3 regions of the Blautia sp. MCC269 genome follow, and region 3 is predicted to be linked to each of the others. Evidence: riboswitches for the same ligand, from Rfam matches in the RefSeq annotation. Region 3 holds a riboswitch; each other region holds the start of a gene.
The links. Region 3 has a riboswitch for cobalamin ahead of GPK88_RS06305 (ABC transporter permease). Riboswitches for the same ligand answer to the same signal wherever they lie in the genome.

Region 1 (7,892 bases), on a different contig from region 3:
ATCCAGATTCCGGGAATTGATTCTGTGGAAATCTATGTGGGAAAAAAACCTCTTACGAATTCCAAAGGAGAAGAAGTCGGAGCTATGAACAGTGACACGTTTGTAGAGTTTTCCGGATCTGACGGGGATGTATACAGTTACGATACCTTTACCCTGTATTTTACAAACAAAAACGGTGACAAACTGGTGGAAGAACAGAGAAGTGTTCGTTACAGACGGAATCTTCCAAAGGCAACCGTAGTGCTGGAACAGCTGGCAAGAGGACCTCTGGAAAAAGATCATTATCCCACCATTCCGGAGAATTCGGAGGTACTTTCTCTCACAAAAGCCAACGGAATCTGCTATGTGGATTACAACTCTGTATTTCAGGATTATGCGTTAAATGTTTCCGAGCAGATCCCGATTTATTCTGTTGTAAACACATTGATTGCGGCAACGGATGTGGATAAAGTGGAGATTTCCATTGAGGGAAACAAAGAAGTGACATTTGGCCAGAATATGCAGCTTTACAAGTTCTATGAATGGAATGACAGTCTGCTGGCCAGCACAAAAGCCAAAAAAGAACAGAACTGATTTTAACAAAATATCTACATAAACGGGAGAACATGTATGACAAAACGGCCATTATGTTTTCTGTGTTTTCTCATGGTGCTTGGTTTAGGTATTATGAATTTTGCGGGGATTCCTCTTCTTGGGGGGAATCCCCTTCCTGTAACCGTACAGGACTGGATCGAAGCACATCCTGGATCTGTGATCTGCGGGGAGGTGGAGCAGTATGAAAATACAGAATTCTCCCAGTCTGTTTATCTGAAAAAAACATATCTGATTTATCAGTCAAAAAAATTTTCCATTGAAAATGTAAGAGTATTTTTGAAAAAAGAAGAAGACCTGAAACCGGGAATGAAAATTCTGGTAAAAGGAACCTTAAAAAGAGTGGAGGAACCCTCAAATCCCGGTGGCTTTGACAGTCAGCATTACTATGCCTGCCGTCATATCTATTATTTCATGAAGAACGCTGTGGTCCGGAAGAAAACAGAATCCTATTCCGGATACAGACAGCAGTTTTTTAAGGTAAAAGAAAAATGCAGGCAGATTCTTACGGCATCGACAGGAGAAGACGCACCACTTTTCTGCGCTATGGTGCTTGGGGACAAACAGGATCTGGAGCCGGAAATGAGGATGCGTTATCAGCTGGCCGGGATTGTACATATCCTTGCCATCAGCGGGCTTCATATCAGCATTCTGGGAATGGGACTTTATAATCTTCTGAAAAAAGCAGGCCTTGGAATCTGGCCTGCGGGAATTTTTTCGCTGGGGGTAATGCTGCAGTACGGGATCATGACCGGAGGGAGTATTTCCACCATGCGGGCGGTGACCATGTTTCTCATTGCCATGGGCGCCAGGATCACTGGACGGATTTATGACATGATGACTGCGCTTTCGGTAACAGCCATGATGATTCTTCTGGAATCCCCGGCGTATCTTCTGGACAGCGGTTTTCTTCTGTCCTTTGGCTGTGTTCTTGGGATCGGTGTTGCAGCGGAAAAAATCTGTGCTCTTGCAGGAGCAGAGAAAAAATGGATGAAGGCACTGGTAAGTTCCATAGCCCTTCAGCTGGTGACATTGCCTGTGATGCTGAAATTTTTTGGAGAAGTATCCCTTGCCGGATTTTTTCTGAATCTTCTGGTGCTTCCAAGTGTGGGCTTTGTGCTGATGGGAGGAATGGCGGCACTGTTGCTTGGAATTTTCAGTATTTCTGCTGCAAAACTGGTAATTTTGCCGGCAAGGGGACTGTTGCTTTTTTATGAATATCTATGTAGCCTTGCAGGAAAATTAAGGTGGAGCACCTGGATCGGAGGGGAACCGGAAATCTGGCAGATTCTGGTATATTATGTTTTTTTGATTACAGTTCTGTTTATGGGACAGTATATAAAAGAACCGATGAGGCGGGAACAGGAAGCGGGTATGAAATCAGAGTTATCCAGCCGGGATAAAAGAATCCCGGGAAAGATCCAAAGGAAACTCCGGACAGTCCGGGCAGCAGCCGGCGCATTGATGATAACAGGAATTCTGATCCTCGGGTTTCATCCGGCAGGAGACCTGAAGGTGACCTGCCTGGATGTGGGGCAGGGAGATGGCATCCTTGTGGAGACTCCGGATAATCACCATTTTCTTATTGACGGAGGAAGCAGCAGCCAGTCGGACCTTGGAAGATACTGCCTTCTGCCGGCTCTGAAAAGTCAGGGGATTTCTTATTTGGACGGGCTTTTTATTTCCCATACAGACAAGGATCATATCAGCGGGGCGAAGGAACTTCTGGAATATATGGGAAATGGCCTCACGACCATCCGGGCAGGATATCTGGTGCTTCCTTCATGGGCGGAAAAGCCGGAGGCTTGGGAGGAACTCTCGGATGCGGTACAAAAAGCCGGAATAAAAATTGTGACAGGAAAAAAGGGAGATGAGCTGCATTGTGGTTTGGTATCTTTTTCCATCTTGTGGCCGGAGAAAAACGCCACAGGAAAAGATGTGAATGAGGAGGCAATGGTGATGGAACTCTCGTTTGGAGAATTTCAGATGCTTTTTACCGGGGATATCGGAGCAGACACGGAGAAAAAGCTTCTGGCGTCCGGGATATTAAAGGATGTGGACTGTCTGAAAGTGGGACATCATGGTTCCCGTTATTCTACCACGGAAGCGTTTCTTGAAAAAATAAAGCCGGAACTGGCGATCATTTCCTGTTCTTCCACCAACACTTACGGGCATCCGTCGCCGGAAACCGTAGAGCGTCTGGAAGCGGCCGGAAGCCAGGTGGAATATACCATGAAAAACGGTGCCATTACTGTGGAAACCGATGGAAAAAAGCTTAAGATATATAGGTTTCGGAGGGACTGAAAAATTTTTTCAAAAACCGGAAAAAACAGGTGACTTTTGTACACACTTGTTGTAGAATAGTCAGGGTTTGTGCGAAAACGAAACATTGAAAACAGGCAACACAAGATAAGGAGTTTTTATTTATGAAATATGACGTACTGATCGTAGGAGCAGGTCCTGGAGGAATCTTTGCAGCCTATGAGCTGATGAATAATGATCCGGAGAAAAAGATCGCGGTTTTTGAAGCCGGCCATCCTCTGGAAAAAAGAAAATGTCCTATTGACGGAAAGAAAGTAAAATCTTGTATCCACTGTAAAACATGTGCAATCATGAAAGGATTTGGCGGTGCAGGCGCTTTCTCCGATGGAAAATATAATATCACCAATCAGTTTGGCGGAACGCTGTATCAGCATATTGGCAAGGATACAGCCACAGAACTGATGGAATATGTAGATAAACTGAATCTGATGTATGGTGGAGAGGGAACCAAGCTTTATTCCACCACAAACAGTGAGATCCGTAAGCTTTGTCTTCAGAACGGCCTGCATCTTCTGGATGCATCTGTCCGCCACCTGGGAACGGATATCAACTATGTAGTACTTCAGAATCTCTATGACAAGATGAAAGCCCATGTAGATTTCTATTTTGACGCGTCCGTTGACAAAGTGGAGAAAACAGAAGACGGCTATGCAGTTGTTGTAGGTGATGAGCGTTACGAGGGAACTTACTGCATCATCTCCGCGGGACGAAGCGGAAGTAAATGGATGGAGACTGTATGTACAGATCTTAAGATCCCCACACTTTCCAACCGTGTGGATATCGGTGTCCGTGTGGAGCTTCCGGCAGAGGTGTTCAGCCGTCTGACCGATGAGCTTTACGAGAGCAAGATCGTTTACAGAACCGAGAAGTTTGAGGATATGGTCCGTACTTTCTGTATGAACCCGAGAGGTGTTGTGGTTAATGAGAACACCAATGGAATCATCACAGTAAACGGCCACAGCTATGAAGATCCTGCAAAACACACCAACAATACAAACTTTGCGCTTCTGGTATCCAAACATTTCTCAGAGCCGTTCCATGACAGCAACGGATATGGTGAGAGCATCGCAAGACTTTCCAACATGCTTGGCGGTGGTGTTATGGTACAGCGTTTCGGAGATCTGATCCGTGGAAGACGAAGCACAAAAGCACGTATTGAGGAAAGCTTCGTAACACCGACTCTTTCCGCAACACCGGGAGACTTAAGCCTTGTTATGCCGAAGCGTATCCTGGATGGAATCATCGAGATGATCTATGCTCTGGATAAGATCGCACCTGGAACAGCAGATGACGATACTCTGCTTTATGGTGTTGAGGTTAAATTCTACAACATGGAAGTTGAGATCGATGAGAATCTGGAAACCTGCCACAAAGGTCTCTTTGTTATCGGAGACTGCAGCGGTGTGACACATTCTCTTTCCCATGCATCCGCCAGCGGTATCTATGTAGCCAGATACCTGGAGCAGGAGTACTTCAGTAAATAATATGAGCGGCCCTTTTCTGCTGTCACAGTGATGGCGGAAAGGGGCTGCTTTTATGTTGTAGGAAATCACTGTACCATAAATAAAAAACATAAATCATATAAAACCATGCATAATGTGCATGAATATTGAAAGGAGTATGTTGAAAATAACTGACAAATGCAGGGGAAGCACCATAATTCGTCCGACAGCAATCTTGACAATTTTGTGATTTTGTGGTAAAAGAATAAGTAACCAGGTAAAATCGAATATGTACAAATGTTATGGCAATAAGGTTGCGTCCAGTCGGATGTGCAAAAGAGAATCCGGTGAGAATCCGGAACGATACCGTCACTGTGAACGGGGAGCTGTTTTTAAATACCACTGGGAAACCGGGAAGGGAAAGCAGTGTGGAACCAAGTCAGGAGAACTGCCTTATTGTGAGATCCAGGATTCGCGGTCTACGAATCTGTATTCTCAATAACAATACAGAACTTCTTTTTATGTGTATTGCGAGAGAATCGTGTGTGAGCAGGCGGCCGCAGAAAGCAGCCGTTTTTTTGTACATATCAGTATTCTGGAAATACATGAAAAGAGGACGATAAGAAATGAAAAGAAAAACAATGTTAGCTCTGATGCTCGCAGTTTCCATGACATGCTCTATGGGTGCAGCTACAACAGCAATGGCAGCAGATGATTCCGCTACAGAAGAGAGCGCAGATGAGAGTACTGAGGCAGCTGATACCACAGAGGCTTCTGATGAAGACCAGAAAGCAGCTGACAATGTAGCAGCTCTGATCGACAAGATCTATGTTCAGGAGAGAACTGACACAACAGATGAGGATTGCAAGGCAGCCAAAGAAGCATGGGATGCTCTGACAGACGCTCAGAAAGAACTGGTAGAGGGCGAGAACGCTGATCCGGATTACTTCGGACGTGACACAGGAGACGCTTCCAAGGACGATCCGCGTAACCAGGATGAGATCGGTGAGAATGAACTTCTTGTTGTAAGCTTTGGTACTTCCTTCAATGACAGCCGTGCAGAGGATGTCAAAGGAATCGAGGATGCTCTTGCAGAAGCTTATCCGGACTGGTCTGTAAGAAGAGCATTTACAGCACAGATCATCATCAACCATGTAGAGGCAAGAGATGATGAAGTGATCGATAACATGCAGCAGGCTCTTGACCGTGCAGTAGAGAATGGTGTTAAGAATCTGGTTGTACAGCCTACTCATCTGATGCATGGTGCTGAGTACGATGAGATGACAGAAGCGATCAATGGCTATAAAGATAAATTCGAGTCTGTAGCTATCGCAGAGCCAATGCTCGGTGAGGTTGGAGACGATGCAACCGTGATCAACGATGACAAGAAAGCCGTTGCTCAGGCAATCACAGATGAGGCTTGCAAAGAAGCCGGATTTGACAGCATGGATGCAGCAGCTGAGGCTGGCACAGCATTCGTATTCATGGGACATGGAACATCTCATACAGCTAACATTACATACGATCAGATGCAGACACAGATGGAAAACCTTGGATTCAAGAACGCATTCATCGGTACTGTAGAGGGTAAACCGGAAGATACAGCCTGCGACAAGGTTATCGAGAAGGTAAAAGAGGCAGGATACAAGAACGTTGTTCTTCGTCCGCTGATGGTTGTTGCCGGAGACCATGCAAACAACGATATGGCCGGTGATGATGAGGATTCCTGGAAGAGCCAGTTTGTAGCATCCGGAAACTTCGAGAATGTTGATACACAGATCGCAGGTCTTGGACGTATCGAGGCTGTTGAGCAGCTTTATGTAGATCATACAAAAGCAGCTATCGACTCCATCGGAAGCACAGATGAGTCCGCAGATTCTGACGCAGCAGCAGATACAGAGGCTGATTCCGCTGAGGATTCCGCAGAATAATAAATATGAAACGATCTGAGTGAGCTCAGATACCTATAAGAAATCCATGTAACTGCCCGGAAAGATCAGGAAGACTGTCTTCCGGGCAGATTGCTGTATCTATGGAAGGGAGAAGATTATTATGAAAAAACGTTATGTAAACTTAATCCTTGCAATGGTAAGTGCATCAGCCATGGCCCTTGGCTCTGTGCCTGCAATGGCTGCAACAGATTCCGCAAAAACCGAATCTGCCAAAAACGATTCCAAAGAGGATGCAGAAGCTTCCAATGAGAAAGAGGCAGACGCAGCCAAGACAGATACCCTAGAAGATGGTGTTTATACAGCAGAGTTTGACACAGACAGCAGTATGTTCCATGTAAATGAGGCCAATGACGAAAAAGGAGAGCTTACGGTCAAAGATGGCAAGATGACCATCCATGTAAGCCTGGTTTCCAAGAAGATCGTAAATCTGTTTGCAGGAACTGCAGAAGATGCACAGAAGGATGGCGCCGAGATCATTGAACCTACCACAGATACAGTAAAATACAGCGACGGTTATACAGAGGAAGTTTACGGGTTTGATATCCCGGTACCTGCCATTGATGAGGAATTTGATGTGGCACTTCTGGGAGAAAAAGGTAAATGGTATGACCATAAAGTCAGCGTCAAAAATCCTGTAAAGACAGGTGATGTGGAAGAAACAACTGATGATACAGACAAAAAAGAAGACTCCTCCGACAAGGAGAACGCAGAAAAAGCAGATGTTTCCAAAGATGAGAAAACTTCCGATGACAAGAAATCTGAGGGAAAAAAGCTGGAAGATCTGAAACTGGAAGACGGAACTTACGAATTTGATGTAACCCTCACAGGCGGAACCGGAAGAGCAACGGTAGAATCTCCGGCCAAAGTAGAGATCAAAGACAAAGAAGCTACAGCAACCATCATCTGGAGCAGCCCGAATTACGATTACATGATCGTGGATGGCGAAAAATATGAGCCGGTGAACAAAGACGGAAATTCCACATTTGAGATTCCGGTGACTGTTTTTGACACAGAGATGGAAGTGACTGCAGATACCGTAGCCATGAGTACTCCTCACGAGATCGACTACACCTTGAACTTTGATTCTTCAAGCATGAAAAAGGAAGAAAAATGAAAAAAATAATTTCATACATATTTCTGACGCTGACGCTTGTTCTGGGCTGCGCGTTTGCCGTGCAGGCCGCAGAGACAGAACATAAGCCAGCGGATATTCCGGGCCTCACTTTCGACCACAGCATGGAGCTTTCCTATGCCAAGGAATTCAATGTGGATTACTATAACGACGGCTATGCACTGATCACCATCGATCAGGAAGGGCAGTTTCTTGTAGTTCCCGAGGGAAAAGAAGCACCGGAGGGACTGGATTCTGATATTGCAGTCTTAAAACAGCCGTTAAACAACATTTATCTGGTTGCAACTTCGGCCATGGATCTTTTCCGGGCCATTGACGGGATCGACAGCATCAAACTTTCCGGAACCAAGGAAGACGGATGGTATATCCAGGAAGCCAAAGACGCCATGGAGCAGAAAAAGATGATCTACGCCGGCAAGTACAGTGCCCCGGATTATGAGCTGATTTTGAACG
Region 2 (7,892 bases), on a different contig from region 3:
CCTGGAAATATTTTTGTTGCTCTTGCAAAAAAAGCAGTTTATGGTTATGTCAGCATTGACTCCATTGCCGGACCAAGCGAGATCCTTGTTCTTGCAGATGAGACTGCAAATCCACGTTATATCGCGGCAGATCTTCTTTCTCAGGCAGAGCATGATGAGATGGCGTCCGCGATCCTGATCACAACAAATGAAGAATTTGCAGATAAGGTTGACGCAGAGGTAAAAGGTTTTGTTGAAAAACTTTCCAGAAAAGCTATCATTGAGAAATCTCTGGAGAATTTTGGATATATCCTGATCGCAGAAGATATGGACGAGGCCATTGAGGCAGCCAATGAAATTGCCTCCGAGCATATGGAGATCGTCACAAAGAATCCGTTTGAAGATATGATGAAAGTACGAAATGCCGGTGCGATCTTTATCGGAGAGCACAGCTCTGAGCCTCTTGGAGATTATTTTGCAGGACCGAACCATGTACTTCCTACCAATGGGACCGCGAAATTTTTCTCCGCACTTTCTGTAGATGATTTTATTAAGAAATCCAGTATTGTGTATTATTCCAGAGAAGCACTCCGGAAGATCCACAAGGACATTATCCAGTTTGCCACATCGGAACAGCTGACTGCACACGCAAACTCCATTGCAGTCCGTTTTGAGGAAGAGGATAAGGAGAACGAATAATGGCAAGAGAAGCACTGATCGAAAGAAACACAAAAGAAACACAGATCCGTCTGCAGCTGAATATTGACGGAACAGGAAGTTCCGATATTGATACAGGTATTGGCTTTTTTGATCATATGCTGGACGGTTTTACGCGTCATGGACTGTATGATCTTACTTTGAGAGTACACGGTGACCTGAATGTGGATGATCATCATACTATTGAAGATACAGGTATTGTCCTTGGAAATGCGATCCGTGAGGCAGTTGGGGACAAAAAAGGAATCAAACGTTATGGCAGCTGTATTCTTCCCATGGATGAAGTTCTGGTGCTCTGTGCAGTGGATCTTTCCGGAAGACCTTATCTTGGATGGGATGCGGAGTTTTCCACGGAGAAAATAGGAGATATGGCAACCGAGATGGTGAAGGAATTCTTTTATGCAGTGTCTTATTCCGCAGCAATGAATCTTCACATCAAAGTTCTTTCCGGCGGAAACAGCCATCATGTGGCAGAGGCTATGTTTAAGAGTTTTGCCAAAGCCCTTGATGCGGCAACACAGTACGATTCCCGGATCACAGACGTGCTTTCTACCAAGGGAAGCCTCTGATACATAAAGGAGACTACTTATGAACAAACAGTTGATCCCATGCCTTTATCTTCAGGCAGAAAAGGCAGTAACAGGATTTGGACAGAGAAATCTTTTCGGAGATGGAAATGTAGAGACACTTGCAAAATTTTACGGCGACAATGGAGCAGATGAGCTTCTGGTGTTTGACTTTTCTTCCGCAGATGCTGAGCATGACCGTGCGATCGGAAAGATCCGGGATATCTGCCAGGCATCCGAGATCCCGGTGATCGCAGCAGGAAACATCAAACGTATGGAAGACGTAAAAAAACTGATCTATGCAGGCTGTGCCAAGGTTGTATTAAATTTTTCAAAGAAAAGTAATATTGAGCTTCTTGAGGAAGTATCCAGACGTTTTGGAAAAGAACGTATGATGATCAGTATTTCTGATCTGAAGGAATTTACAGAAAATCAGGAGCTGATCGAAACTTATGCAGACAGTGTTCTGGCTCTGGATACAGTGGAAAATGAAATCGCACAGATTTCGCAGATTTCCATTGTTCTCCACACGGACGAAAGCAGTCAGGAAAAAGTTCTGGAGCTTTTAGGGGAAACCGCCGTGTCCGGACTTTGCGGTGCTTATGTGAGCAGCCTTGAAAATGATTTGCATACATTAAAAGAGACCTGCGAAAAAGCCGGAATTCCGGTGAATACCTATAAAAGCAATATTGCATGGTCCGATTTTAAATTAAACAGTGATGGAATGGTTCCAGTTATTGTCCAGGATTACCGGACAGATGAAGTGCTGATGCTGGCCTATATGAATGAACTGGCTTTTGATACCACACTGAAATTGGGAAAAATGACATACTGGAGCCGCAGTCGGAATGAACTCTGGACCAAAGGCCTGACATCCGGCCATGTACAGTATGTAAAATCTCTTACCATTGACTGTGACAATGATACAATTCTTGCCAAGGTGGATCAGGTGGGGGCTGCCTGCCATACAGGAAACCGTACCTGTTTCTTTAAACCACTGATGAAGAAAGAGTACGATGATACCAATCCACTCCACGTATTCCAGAATGTGTACGATGTGATCACAGACCGGAAAGCGAATCCGAAGGAAGGTTCCTATACCAATTATCTTTTTGATAAGGGAATTGACAAGATCCTGAAAAAAGTCGGTGAAGAATGTACAGAGATCGTCATTGCAGCCAAAAATCCGGACAAAGAAGAGATCAAATACGAGATTTCTGATTTTCTTTATCATATGATGGTACTTATGGTGGAGAAGGGAGTCAGCTGGGAAGAGATCACCAGAGAACTGGCAAAAAGATAGAATTAAAAAAAGACATATACAATTTTGGTTAGGCATGGTATACTTATCGAAACAAAGTGCGGAAATATAAGAAAAAGGGAAAGGGAAACAGCCAATGATCAAAATTGATGACTGGGTGATCGAAAAAGGAGAAAAAGCACAAGGTAAGATTGAGATCACAGGATGCGGCATGGCAATGCCGGCTACTGTGATCTGCGGAGTGGAAGATGGACCAACGATCCTGATCACAGCAGGAATACACAGCGCCGAGTATGTGGGAATCCAGGCGGCAATGGAACTTGCGAAAGAATTTCAGCCGGAGGAACTGAAGGGAAATGTGATCATCATTCCGCTGGTCAATGTCAGTGGATTTGAACATCGTACCATGAGTATGGTTTATGAGGACAGTAAGAATCTGAACCGCGTTTTTCCTGGAGATCCTGAGGGAACAGCTGCAGACCGCATTGCCTATACCATGGTGACGAAACTTTTTTCCATAACGGACTATTATATTGATCTGCACAGCGGAGACGGATACGAGCAACTTCATCCATATGTTTATTATGTAGGCGTTGTAGATGAAGAGACCGCGGAGAAGTCCTTACATATGGCAAGGCATATCGGTGTAAAATACGTAGTTCGTTCCACAACCGCTACAGGTGGTGCCTACAATTATGCCTCTTCTCTTGGCATTCCAAGCATTCTCATAGAGAGGGGCGGACACAGCTACTGGACCTGGGAGGAAGTAGAACAGGATAAAAGAGACGTCCGTCACCTTGTTTTTCATCTCCAGGGAAAGGCGTGTCATGGTCTGAAGCATTACCGTCAGATGCTTCTTGAAAATGTAGTCTATGAATATGCGCCGTATACCGGATGCTGGTATCCGTCCAAGAAGCCTGGAGAATACTTTTTTAAGGGGGAAGAACTGGGTGAACTGAGAGATTACTATGGGAATTTACTTTACACATCTATTGCAACTGAAAACGGAGTCGTACTTTATCAAACAGCCAGTCTGAACATTATTGAAGACGGACCAATGATCGCATATGCAGCGATCACGGAGACTCTGACCTGATATTTGCAGAGCTTTTCCACCAAAAATTGTTTTATTCAATTCCTATAGAAACGATAAGAAAACCGGATTTTACCGTTTGCTGTTCTATTTGCAAAAACAAACGTGTAAAATCCGTATTTTTTTGACAGATCGGATAAATTCAGTTGTTAAATACCTAACGGGGTATATGTACAATTCAAATAACTTTGACAAAATTGATAAATATTCTAAAAATATAACATTTTTCTATAGACAAACTCCGTGGATCTATCATATAATAATGCGCGTAATTTAACAGCATTTGCTGATTTTTACATCAGTCGTTGCAAGTTCCGAGAGGATTAATAGGGAAACCGGTATAAATCCGGTACGATCCCGTCACTGTAATGGGGAATCCTCAGATAAAATACCACTGGCCGGGTGCGTGAGAAATAGGGCCGGGAAGGTGTCTGAGGGTGAGGAGCCTGAGTCAGGAGACCTGCTTGTAATTGTTTTAAGATGATTCTTACGGAAGATAGGAAGCATGTTTTTTTGTGTGTGCCCGTATTTCGTCACGGGCTTTTTTCGTGCGTATTTCTAAAATTCCATGCATTTTCTGCATATAAAGAATCCCATTATAGTTTTATTATTATCTTATATAAGTTGAAACGGCTATGCTAAAAATCACATCAAATGAGGAAAGGAGTAAAACGTGACAAAGAAACAAGTAGGAAAAAGATTTCTCCAGATTATCATTGTATTATTTGGAATCAGCTTTTTCACATTTGGACTGACCTACCTGTCACCTGGTGATCCTGCGGAGATCATGTTGACAGAGTGTGGTAATCTTCCAACACCGGAACTTCTGGAACAGACAAGACATGATCTCGGCCTTGACCAGCCATTTCTTGTGCAGTATGGTTCCTGGCTGAAAGGTGTTGTAACAGGAGATATGGGACAGTCCTATTCTTTCAAAATGCCGGTAACAGATAAACTGGTATCCTGTTTCTGGCCCACACTGAAGATGTCACTGCTGGCACTTCTGATGATGGTCATTATTTCCATACCACTTGGAATTCTGGCCGCTGTATATCAGAACAAATTCCCGGATTATTTTGTAAGAGGGATTACTTTTGTGGGAGTATCTGTTCCAAGCTTCTGGCTGGGGCTGATCCTTCTCAGTATCTTCGGTGTTCAGCTTCGCTGGATCAACGTGGCAGGAGGCAGTACAGATTTCAAATCCATGATTCTTCCGGCGCTCACCCTTGCACTTGCCATGTCTGCAAAATATACCCGACAGGTAAGAAGTGCGGTACTGGAGGAACTTCACCAGGATTATGTAACAGGTGCGAGAATGCGTGGAATTAAGGAAAGCGTAATTCTCTGGAAACATGTTCTTCCTAATGTAATGCTTCCGCTGGTAACGCTGCTGGGTCTTTCCCTTGGAAGCCTTCTTGGAGGTACCGCAGTTGTAGAGATCATTTACAACTGGCCGGGAATGGGAAATATGGCAGTAAAGGCAATTTCCTGTCGTGACTATCCTCTTGTACAGGGCTATGTACTCTGGATCGCGATCCTGTACATGTGCATCAACCTGCTTGTGGATCTGTCCTACACTTATCTCGATCCAAGACTTAAGGAGGATAGATAATTGAAAAAAGTATTACGAATATTCAAAGAAAACAAACAATTCACTCTTTTCTTTATTCTGGGTCTTGTGGTGATCGGTGTTGCGATCTTTGCACCGCAGCTTTCCCCATATGATCCGTTGGATGCAGTTATGACCGAATCACTGCAGGAGCCGAGCTCCGCCCATCCATTTGGAACAGACAAACTTGGGCGAGATCTTCTTTCCCGTGTTATTTTCGGAACAAGAACGTCTCTGATCATGACCTTATGTCTGGTTGCGGTGATTTTTGTGATCGGTACATTTTTAGGAGTTATTGCCGGATATTTTGGCGGTATTGTAGATGCGGTGATCATGCGCATTGCGGATATGATGATTTCCTTCCCGGGCCTTGTGCTGGCCATCGCCATTGCCGGTATGCTGGGACCGAACCTTGTCAATGCCGTTATCTCCATCGCGGCTGTAAGCTGGACGAAATATGCCCGTCTTGCAAGAAGTATGGTTCTGAAAGTCAAGAAGAGTCTTTACATAGAGGCAGCTGTGGTAAACGGAACAAAGACCTGGAAGATTCTTCTTGTACATGTTCTTCCAAACATGGTAACACAGATGGTGGTAACTGCGGCAGCAGATATCGGAACCATGATGCTGGAGCTGGCTTCCCTTTCTTTCCTGGGATTTGGTGCAACTGCGCCGACACCGGAGTGGGGACTGATGCTCAACGAGGGAAGAACCTACATGGCAAAAGCGCCATGGCTTATGATCTACCCTGGTATTGCCATTGTGATCTGCGTGGTTGTTTTCAACATGCTTGGAGACAGCATCCGCGACGTACTGGATCCACGCCAGGATTAATAAAACATTTTCTGTAACAAACCAACACCCTATTATTAGTATATTTATCTTTAGGAGGATGAAATGAGAAATAACGTAGTTAAAAAAGTGCTGGCTGCTACACTTGCATGTATGATGACTTTTTCCATGACAACAGTGGCTCAGGCAAAAGGTGACAAAAACAGCGATAAGGAAATCACAATCGGAGTAACAAGCTTTGCAGATACACTGGAGCCGACAGAGCAGTATTTCAGCTGGGTTGTATCCCGTTATGCAATCGGTGAGTGCCTTACAAAATTCGATGAGCACGGTGAGATCGTTCCATGTCTTGCAGAAGAGTGGGATAACAGCGAAGATGGAAAAACATGGACATTCAAGATCCGTGAGGGCGTAAAATTCTCCAACGGTGATGACATGACACCGGAGATGGTAAAAGCTTCCATCGAGCGTACTGCCGAGAAGAGCGACCGAGTTCCGGAGTTCTTTGATCTTGATAACATCGAAGTTGACGGACAGAACCTGATTTTCCACCTGAACAGAGCTAACGCAAACATGGCTGGCTGCCTTGCAGACCCGCTGTTCCTCATTGTTGATACAAATGTCGATGATTCCACATTTGCAATGGAAGGACCGATCTGTACAGGACCTTACGCAGTAGAGTCTTTCAGCCCGACAGACTCCTGTGTTGTAGTAAAGAATGAGAACTACTGGGATGGCGAAGTTCCCCTTGACAAAGTTACACTGAAATGTGTGGATGACCAGACAACACGTTCCATGGCTCTTCAGACAGGTGAGATCGATATCGCTTACAACCTGAAAACAGAGAACCTGGTTGAGTTCGAGGGAAATGACAACTATGATATTCAGGAACTTCAGTCTCTTCGTTCCACCTATGCGTTTATGAACCAGAACGAGGATCATGCACTCAGCGACAAGGCACTTCGCCAGGCACTTCTCCGCGGACTTGACAAAGAGACATACTGTAACACTCTTCTTGAGGGTGGTGCAACAGCTGGTAAAGCACCGGTTCCGCCAACACTTGACTTTGGATTTGATGATCTGAACGATGAGAATGCTTACGATCCGGATGGTGCAAAGAAGATTCTTGAGGAAGCTGGATACAAAGATGTTGACGGTGACGGATTTGTAGAGACTCCGGACGGAGATCCGCTTGTTCTTGATTTCGTTATTTACACAAGCCGTGCAGAGCTTGGTGTATACGCACAGGCAGCACAGGCCAGCCTGAAAGAGATCGGTATCAATGTAAACCTGAATACTGTAAGTTATGAGACACTTCTTGACATGAGAGATTCCGGTCAGTATGACCTTCTGATCTGGAACGTACTGGTTGCCAACACAGGTGATCCGGAGAACTACTTAAGAGAGAACTGGTACAGCTCTTCCTCAAACAATACTGCAGGATACAACAATCCGGATGTAGATAAGCTTCTTGATGAGCTTGCTCAGACATTCGATGAGGATGCAAGAAAAGATCTGATCATCGACATCCAGCAGGATATTATGGATGATGCAGCAACTGTATTCTTCGGTTATGAGACAACTTATCTCTTCTCCAATAAGAAAGTAACTGGAGTTAAGATGTATCCGATGGATTACTACTGGCTGACAAAGGATATCACTCTTGCCGAGTAAAGGAGCGTTTATTTATGCTTGAAATCAAGGATCTTTCTGTTCAGTACGGAAAGCAGGCACCTACCATTGAGCATTTCAATCTTTCCATGAAGAAGGGTGAGATCATCAGTGTTGTAGGAGAGAGTGGAAGTGGAAAAACAACCGTGATCCGTGCTGTCCTCGGCGCTCTTGCCGGGGGTGGCCGGGTCAGTGCCGGTGATATTC
Region 3 (7,892 bases):
GTGTGAAGAATATCAGATTCCGTTGGATAAATTTATAAAAGAGTACTCAACAGGAATGAAAGCAAAGCTGAATCTGATCATTGCATTGACACATCAGGCAGAATTCCTGATGCTGGATGAGCCGACAGCAGGGCTTGATGTCGGAGCGAGGGAAAGGATGCTGGATATTTTAAGAGAGTATATGGAAGAAGAGCCGGAGAGAAGTATCCTGATCAGTTCACATATTTCTTCGGACTTAGAACATCTGTGTGATGACATTTATGTGATACATAAAGGAAAGATCATACTTCATGAAGCGATGGATACGATTCTTGAAAAATATGCAGTGTTGAAGGTCAGTGAGGAACAATATCAGGCAGTGGATAAAAGGTATCTTTTGAAAGAGAAAAAAGAGTTTTTTGGAGTTGCCTGTCTGACGAACGAGAAGCAGTATTATATAGAAAATTATCCGGAAATCGTAGTAGAGAGCGGATCACTCGATCAGGTGATCCTGATGTTGACAGGGGGCGAAAGATGATGAAAGGAATCAGAGGGCTTTTGGAAAAGGATTTTCGATTGTTTTTTCGACAGGGTGGTAATCTTTTTTTGGTGTTAGTGTTTGTAGCATTGTTTTTTATACTTACAGGAAAAACGGCAGCTGCTTTCATTGCAATGTATATCCCATCTGTTCTGGCGATATATTCAGGTAATACGATCAGTTATGATGAAAATGGCCATGGTTACACATATTTATTTTCTTTACCCGTAAATAAAAAAATATATGTCAGAGAAAAATATATTTTTTCCTTTATCATGACAGCATGTGGATGGTGCATTGGAATGATCTGTGCAGGAATTATGGTACTCATAAATCCTGAAGAGGTGTTTGATCTGGAAATGCTGGCAATGGAGTTGATCACATTTTTTGTGTTTCAGGCAATTGCGGGAATTATGATCGCGATCAGGATAAGGTTCGAAGGAGAGAAAGGGCGAATTGTGCTGCCAATCGCAATTTTAATTATTTTTGCGATTTGTTATACAATTAGATCTTTTGTGAAGACTAACTTGGGATTAAAAGAAAGTATTCTGCATATGATAGGGGGAATAGGGGATTTTGAAATCGGGATTGCCCTCATTGTGCTAAGTCTGCTTATATGGTTTGCTTCGTATAAGTATAGTATGAGCACCATGAAGAAGAAAGAGTTTTAAGATAGGCGTGGCAAAAATGATCCATTAAAAATAATGATTATAAAGATGTAATAGCTACCAAAAATATGAGAAAAACTTTGTGAAAAAATAGGCTTGTGTTTCGTAAGAGTCCCTTGTAAAATAGCGGACAAGGATGAAAAGAAAAGGAGATTCTTATGGGAACCAATGAAAAAGATATGACTGCCGGATCTCCCGGAAAACTGATCATAACTTTTGCCATACCAATGATGCTTGGAAATATTTTTCAGCAGTTTTATACAATGGCAGACACCATGATTGTCGGACAAGTGGTAGGAGTTGAAGCACTGGCGGCAGTAGGTGCCGGAGATTGGCTGGTATGGCTGGTGTTGGGGATCATGACAGGTATCACACAGGGTTTTTCTATTCTTGTATCTCAGTATTATGGAGCAAGGGAAAAGGAAAATCTGAAATGTGCAGTAGCGAAAAGCTATATCATGACAGCATTACTGTCTGTGGTCGTACTCGCAGTAAGTGAAGGTACAGTTTATCATGTTCTTTTATTTTTACAGACACCGGATAATGTCATTGATCTGACAATGCTATATTTGCGGCTGATCTTTGCGGGAATCCCGATCATAGCTGCTTATAATATATTTGCAGCGATCCTTCGGGCACTTGGAAACAGCAGATCTCCGTTGATCGCAATGACAGTGGCAGCAGTGATCAATGTGGGACTGGATCTGTTGTTTGTGGCGGTTTTTGGCTGGGGTATAGCCGGAGCAGCAGTGGCGACTGTTATCGCGCAGGGATTTTCTGCCTTGTACTGTTTGATCGTATTACGTAAAATCCCGGATATCCGCCTGGAAAAGAAGGACTTTTACAGGCAGCCCTCTATGAGTTTGCGGCTTTTGGAACTGGCGGTTCCTCTTGCAATACAGAATGTGATCATCTCCGTGGGAGGACTTGTGGTACAGTATGTGATCAATGGATTTGGTTTTCTGTTTGTGGCGGGATTTACGGCATCGAACAAGCTGTATGGGGTTTTGGAGATGGCTGCCGTTTCATATGGATATGCTATTACAACCTATGTGGGCCAGAATCTTGGTGCAAAAAAATACCAGAGGATTCGAAAAGGCGTGCGCAGCGGCACTTATATGGCAGTGCTCACTTCGGCTTTCATTTCCGGCATGATAGTACTGTTTGGACGTAATGTACTGTCCTTGTTTGTATCCGGTGAACCGGATCAGACCCGACAGGTATTGGATATAGCATATAAGTATTTGTTTATTATGGCTGTCTTTTTGTGGGTGCTGTATCTGCTGTATGTATATCGTTCCGCTATCCAGGGCCTGGGTAATACTTTGATTCCGCTTGCCAGTGGCATTGCAGAATTTATAATGCGTGTCAGTGTTGCGCTGCTGCTGCCAAAACTGATCGGTGAAGATGGAATATACTATGCAGAGATCTGTGCATGGAGCAGTGCAGCTGTTTTATTATTCGTAAGTTATATGATCATTATACGGAAATATAAAGAAGTCACCGTTCATACATAATGTTATATTTGACAAAAAACTATTTATATAAAAAGAAAAGTATGATATTATGATACTTACAACTATGAAAATTGAATAGTCAGAAGGGTGTACAAAGTACTTAATAAGGAATCTGGTGAAATGCCAGAACAGCCACCGCTACTGTGACAGGGACGAAAACCAAAATATCACTGGAGAGATCCGGGAAGATGGTAAGTAGGAAGAACTGGAGTCAGGAGACTTGCCTTTTTGACAGAAGAATTCTGATTCGGATGGGATACAGAAGGAATAAGCTCTGCCTGAGGTAGAGGTTTGTTTTTTGTGCTGATATGATGCTGGATCATATCAGCTTTTTTTATTTTAACCGAATAAACAGATGAAAAATGAGGAGAAATGAAAATGGGAAAAGTAATTGCAAAGCGTTTTATATTTATGATTCCGGTAGTTCTGGCGGTTACATTTATTATTTTTATGCTGAGTTTTATATCGGCAGGTGATGCTGCCAGAGTTCTGGCGGAGAAAAAATACGAGCATCCGTCACCGGAACAGGTAGAAGAAGTACGGCATGAGGAAGGACTGGATCAGCCGGTGCTGGTACAATACGGGAAATGGCTGGATCAGGCACTTCATGGCGATTTTGGAAAATCATATTCTACCAGAAAACCGGCTTTTGATGAATTAAAAAAATATTTTCCACAGACATTTAAACTGGCAGTTACTTCGTTTTTATTGTTGATGATCGTATCAGTCCCTCTTGGGATTTTGTCAGCAATTTATGAAAACAGAGTTCTGGATAAAGTCATTCGTATTTTGTCGTCCCTCAGTGTATCTATGCCGTCTTTCTGGATCGGTCTGATGCTGCTCTATATATTTGGAGTAAAGCTAAAAGTGATCTCCGTGATCGGAGGAGATGCCGGAGGCATTCCGATCCTTGCGGCATTTGCCATGGATATCAGTTTCTTTGGAATTATGACGAGATTGATCCGTACCAATATGATACAGGTGCTGAAGCAGGATTACATACGTGCCAGCAGAGCTAAGGGATTGTCATCTGTAAATGTAATTTTGCGTCATGGTCTGAAAAATATCCTGATTCCTGTGCTTACACGTCTGGTATCAATTGTGATCGGTTTTTTCTGTGGCTCAGCTGTGATAGAAAGTATTTTTTCAATTCAGGGAATCGGAAATCTGGCATTGAAATCCGTGATCTCAAAAGACACTCCGGTGCTGCAATGTTTTATCTTTATTCTGGCTGTTGGCATTGTAGTATTAAATTTTCTTGTGGATATCGCCTATTCTGCGATTGACCGGCGAATCCAGTTAAAGTAAAGGAGAGATCATAGAATGGGAAGCAGAAGAAAGCAGAAAACAGAAAAAAGCATGATCCAGAATCTGTACTGGAAACAGGTATTCCGGTCACCGAAAACAAAAATAGGATTGATGGTGGTCATAATTTTTGCATTGGCAGCTATTTTTGCACCTGTACTGGCGCCGCATGATCCACTGCTTGTGGATGTTTCGATAAAATTAAAGAATCCGTCGGCGGCATATCCTTTAGGTACTGATCAGCTGGGACGATGTATTTTATCAAGACTTCTCTGGGGCAGCCGGTATTCACTGAGCTACAGCTTTACGGTGCTTCTGATCACTGTATGTGTCGGGGTGCCGATCGGACTGTTTGCCGGATATGTAGGTGGAAAAATCGATTCCATGATTATGAGGATCATTGATGTATTTATGGCTATGCCGGTCTTTATCGTGGCACTTGCCATTGCAGGAACCGTGGGAGCCAGCGGCGCTCATCTGATCCTGTCCCTGTCGGTCGTATCCTGGGCAGAATATGCAAGGCTTGCCCGTGCATTGACACTTCAAGAAAAAAATAAAAATTATATGACCGCACTGAAGGCCGGTGGCTGCGGCCACGCAAGGATCATATTCAGGCATGTATTGAGAAATATCCTGCCATCTGTGATCGCACTGGCAACAATGGAAATCGGTTCGATCATTCTGTCAATCGCCGGGTTTTCCTTTATCGGACTTGGTGTGCAGGCGCCGACACCGGAATGGGGGATCATGCTCAGCGACAGCAAAAGCTATATCCAGACTTATCCAAGGCTGATGTTTTATCCGGGCATACTGATCATGATCATTGTCCTGGCATTTAATTATCTGGGGGAGGGAATACAGAATGGAACAGCCAAAAAATGATGTTCTAAAGGTAAAAAGATTACATGTGGAGTTTCAGACCTCTCACGGAATGGTACATGCAGTAAAAGATGTCAGTCTGGAAGTAAGGAGAGGAAGGATCCATGCACTGGTGGGAGAAAGCGGAAGCGGCAAGTCAGTTACCTCTCTGACGATCATGAATCTGCTTGCAGGAAACGGAAAGGTGATATCCGGAGATGTGACACTGAACGAAAAGAGTCTTCTGAAGTTATCAGGAAAAGAAAAGCGACAGCTATACGGAGACAGGATCGGAATGATCTTTCAGGATCCGACAGCTGCTCTCGATCCGCTTTTTACAGTTGAACAACTGCTTCTGGAAGGATTGAGAAAACATCGCAGAATGAGCAAAAAACAGGCAAGGGAAGTAGCACTGGAAAGTCTGCGGATGATGAATCTGCGTGATCCGGAAGAACTGATGAAGAAAAAACCTTACGAATTGTCAGGTGGTATGTGTCAGCGTGTTATGATCGCCATTGCCATGTCTATGAAACCGGATTATCTGATCGCAGATGAGCCGACGACGGCGTTGGATGTAACAGTACAGAAGCAGATCCTGGAAGAAATCTATCAGCTATCCAGGAAAGAAAATCTGGGCGTGTTATTTATCACGCATGACCTGGGTGTGGTGGCAGAGATCGCAGATGATGTTTCGATCATGAAAGACGGCGAAATAGTAGAAAACGGAACAGTTGAAGATATCTTTTACCATCCGCAGCATTCATATACAAAAAAACTGTTGGATGCAGTTTTATAGGGGAAAAGTATGAGTACGTTACTAAAGACAGAACATTTAAAAAAATATTATGGCAAGAAAAAAATTGTGAAGGCAGTGGATGATGTAAGTCTGGAAATCCATGCAGGGTCATCCATGGCTCTGATCGGTGAAAGTGGAAGTGGCAAAACTACATTCGGAAAGCTGATCGCCGGTCTGGAGAAACCTACAGATGGAAAATTCTGGTTTCAGGGGCAGGAAATGCAGGGTTTGTCTGAAAAGCAGTTCCGTCCATATCGCAAGAACCTTCAGATGGTCTTTCAAAGCAGCAGCGGAGTATTTGATCCCGGGTATACCATTGGAGAAAATATCCTGGAAATTCTGAAATTACATGAAAAACTGCAAGAGGGAGAGTATGAAGAACGGGTAAAGGAAGCTTTGATCCAGACGGGCCTGGATCCGGATATTCGAAACCGTTATGTTGGACAGATTTCAGGAGGCCAGTGTCAGAGAGCTAATATTGCGAGGGCGTTGGTATTAAGACCGGAGCTTGTGATCTGTGATGAACCGGTATCCAGTCTGGATTATTCCATACGAAAGCAGATCCTGCATCTGTTAAATGAACTGCAGGAAAAATATGAGATGACATATTTACTGATCACTCACGATCTGTCCAACGTTCCATATCTCTGCAAAGAGGTGGCTATTATGTATCAGGGACGCGTGGTTGAGTTTATCGATCATACGGACAGCTTAAAAGAGACTGCAGTACATCCTTATACAAAAGATCTGTTTGATTCCATTCCGGTAAAAGAACCGAAAATGCGAAGAATCGGATCACAGGAAAAGAAAATATTTTCAGATACAATTCCGGAACAGGGCTGTCCATATCAGAACCGGTGCAGAAGATGTACAAATATATGCAAGGAGCATATACCGGAATTGACAGAAATTGCGACAGGACATTTTGCGGCATGTCATATGCTGTAAAATATAAAACAAACACAAAGGAGAGGAAGAAATGAAGAAAAAACGTGTAGCAAAACTGTTAGCATTGAGTATGGTGGCGGCAACCTTGCTGACAGGTGTCAATGTACAGGCAAAAGAGGAAAAAGTAGTTACGGCAATGACATCCATTGATCTGACTCCTGAACTTTGTGACCCAATAAAAAGTGGTCCGGACTTTCGTCTTTATGAAATGATCTATGATCCGCTGGTACGTTATGGAGAAAATGGAGAAATCGAACCTGCATTGGCAGAATCCTGGGATATCAGCGAAGATGGCACAACCTATACGTTTCATTTAAGAAAAGATGTGAAATTCTCAGACGGTACAGCGTTTAATGCAGATAATGTGATGTGGAATTATAACAGATGGGTAGAACAGGATGTGACCGGTAACTTTTCAGCCAAACTGGAAAATGTTACAAAGGTAGATGATTATACTGTAGAATTTAAGTTCGCAGAACCATGCTATACGCTGCTGATCGAATTCAGCTATCCAAGACCATTCCGTTTCACCTGTGAGAGTGCATTGGATGAAGATGGAGAATTTTGTCAGGAAGTGGGTACCGGAATGTGGATGATCGACAGTTATGAAAGCGGTCAGGAGGTTGTCCTGGTACCAAATCCTAATTATTACGGTGAGAAACCAAATATTGATAAAGTAGTTCTGAAACAGGTGGTAGACGGTGATGCCAGAGTGATGGCGCTTCAGAGTGGAGAGGCAGATCTGAATCTTCAGGATATTCCATCCGAAAGCTTCAGTATTATCCAGGCAGATAAAAATTTATCGACAGAACAGCAGGTTTCCACACTTTCTTACTATCTGATCGAAAATTATGATACACCGGCGCTTCAGGATATAAACGTACGTCAGGCACTGAATTATGCAACAAATAAAGAAAGCATTGTAAATGATCTGCTGGATGGTTACGGCAATCCGGCAACCGGACTTATGTCTCCGACAGTTCCTTATGTAACAGAAGAAAACAGCAAGGGCTATCCATATGATCCGGATAAAGCAAAGGAACTGTTAAAGGAAGCAGGATATGAGGATACAGACGGAGATGGTATTGTAGAAAAAGACGGAGAACCACTGAGCCTCAGACTGGTATTCCAGACTGAAGAATATGCTTCCTGGAAGTCACTGTGTGAATACCTGAAATCTGAATATGAGAAGGTTGGTGTGGGTATTGAACTGGTAGAAAAAGAATCTGCAGCTTACTATGATGAAATCTGGAACACCAGAGACTACGATCTGTGTATTTACC

Region 1: linked by a shared signal. The riboswitch ahead of GPK88_RS00270 (sirohydrochlorin cobaltochelatase) and the one ahead of GPK88_RS06305 (ABC transporter permease) in region 3 are both predicted to bind cobalamin.
Region 2: linked by a shared signal. The riboswitch ahead of nikB (nickel ABC transporter permease) and the one ahead of GPK88_RS06305 (ABC transporter permease) in region 3 are both predicted to bind cobalamin.

What each region holds. Positions count from the first base shown of each region.
Region 1 covers NZ_WQQE01000001.1:58,220-66,111, reverse strand. The annotation lists gene GPK88_RS00285 (GerMN domain-containing protein) at 1-573, shown strand, start outside; gene GPK88_RS00280 (DNA internalization-related competence protein ComEC/Rec2) at 610-2,895, shown strand; gene GPK88_RS00275 (NAD(P)/FAD-dependent oxidoreductase) at 3,018-4,397, shown strand; cobalamin riboswitch at 4,650-4,825, shown strand; gene GPK88_RS00270 (sirohydrochlorin cobaltochelatase) at 4,982-6,286, shown strand; gene GPK88_RS00265 (hypothetical protein) at 6,408-7,421, shown strand; gene GPK88_RS00260 (ABC transporter substrate-binding protein) at 7,418-7,892, shown strand, end outside.
Region 2 covers NZ_WQQE01000039.1:146,867-154,758, forward strand. The annotation lists gene hisD (histidinol dehydrogenase) at 1-678, shown strand, start outside; gene hisB (imidazoleglycerol-phosphate dehydratase HisB) at 678-1,265, shown strand; gene hisIE (bifunctional phosphoribosyl-AMP cyclohydrolase/phosphoribosyl-ATP diphosphatase HisIE) at 1,285-2,565, shown strand; gene GPK88_RS13465 (M14 family metallopeptidase) at 2,660-3,619, shown strand; cobalamin riboswitch at 3,909-4,098, shown strand; gene nikB (nickel ABC transporter permease) at 4,290-5,228, shown strand; gene nikC (nickel transporter permease) at 5,229-6,056, shown strand; gene GPK88_RS13480 (ABC transporter substrate-binding protein) at 6,120-7,688, shown strand; gene GPK88_RS13485 (ABC transporter ATP-binding protein) at 7,703-7,892, shown strand, end outside.
Region 3 covers NZ_WQQE01000016.1:22,912-30,803, forward strand. The annotation lists gene GPK88_RS06290 (ABC transporter ATP-binding protein) at 1-517, shown strand, start outside; gene GPK88_RS06295 (ABC-2 transporter permease) at 514-1,188, shown strand; gene GPK88_RS06300 (MATE family efflux transporter) at 1,344-2,702, shown strand; cobalamin riboswitch at 2,771-2,944, shown strand; gene GPK88_RS06305 (ABC transporter permease) at 3,081-4,010, shown strand; gene nikC (nickel transporter permease) at 4,026-4,889, shown strand; gene GPK88_RS06315 (ABC transporter ATP-binding protein) at 4,870-5,661, shown strand; gene GPK88_RS06320 (oligopeptide/dipeptide ABC transporter ATP-binding protein) at 5,671-6,609, shown strand; gene GPK88_RS06325 (nickel ABC transporter substrate-binding protein) at 6,641-7,892, shown strand, end outside.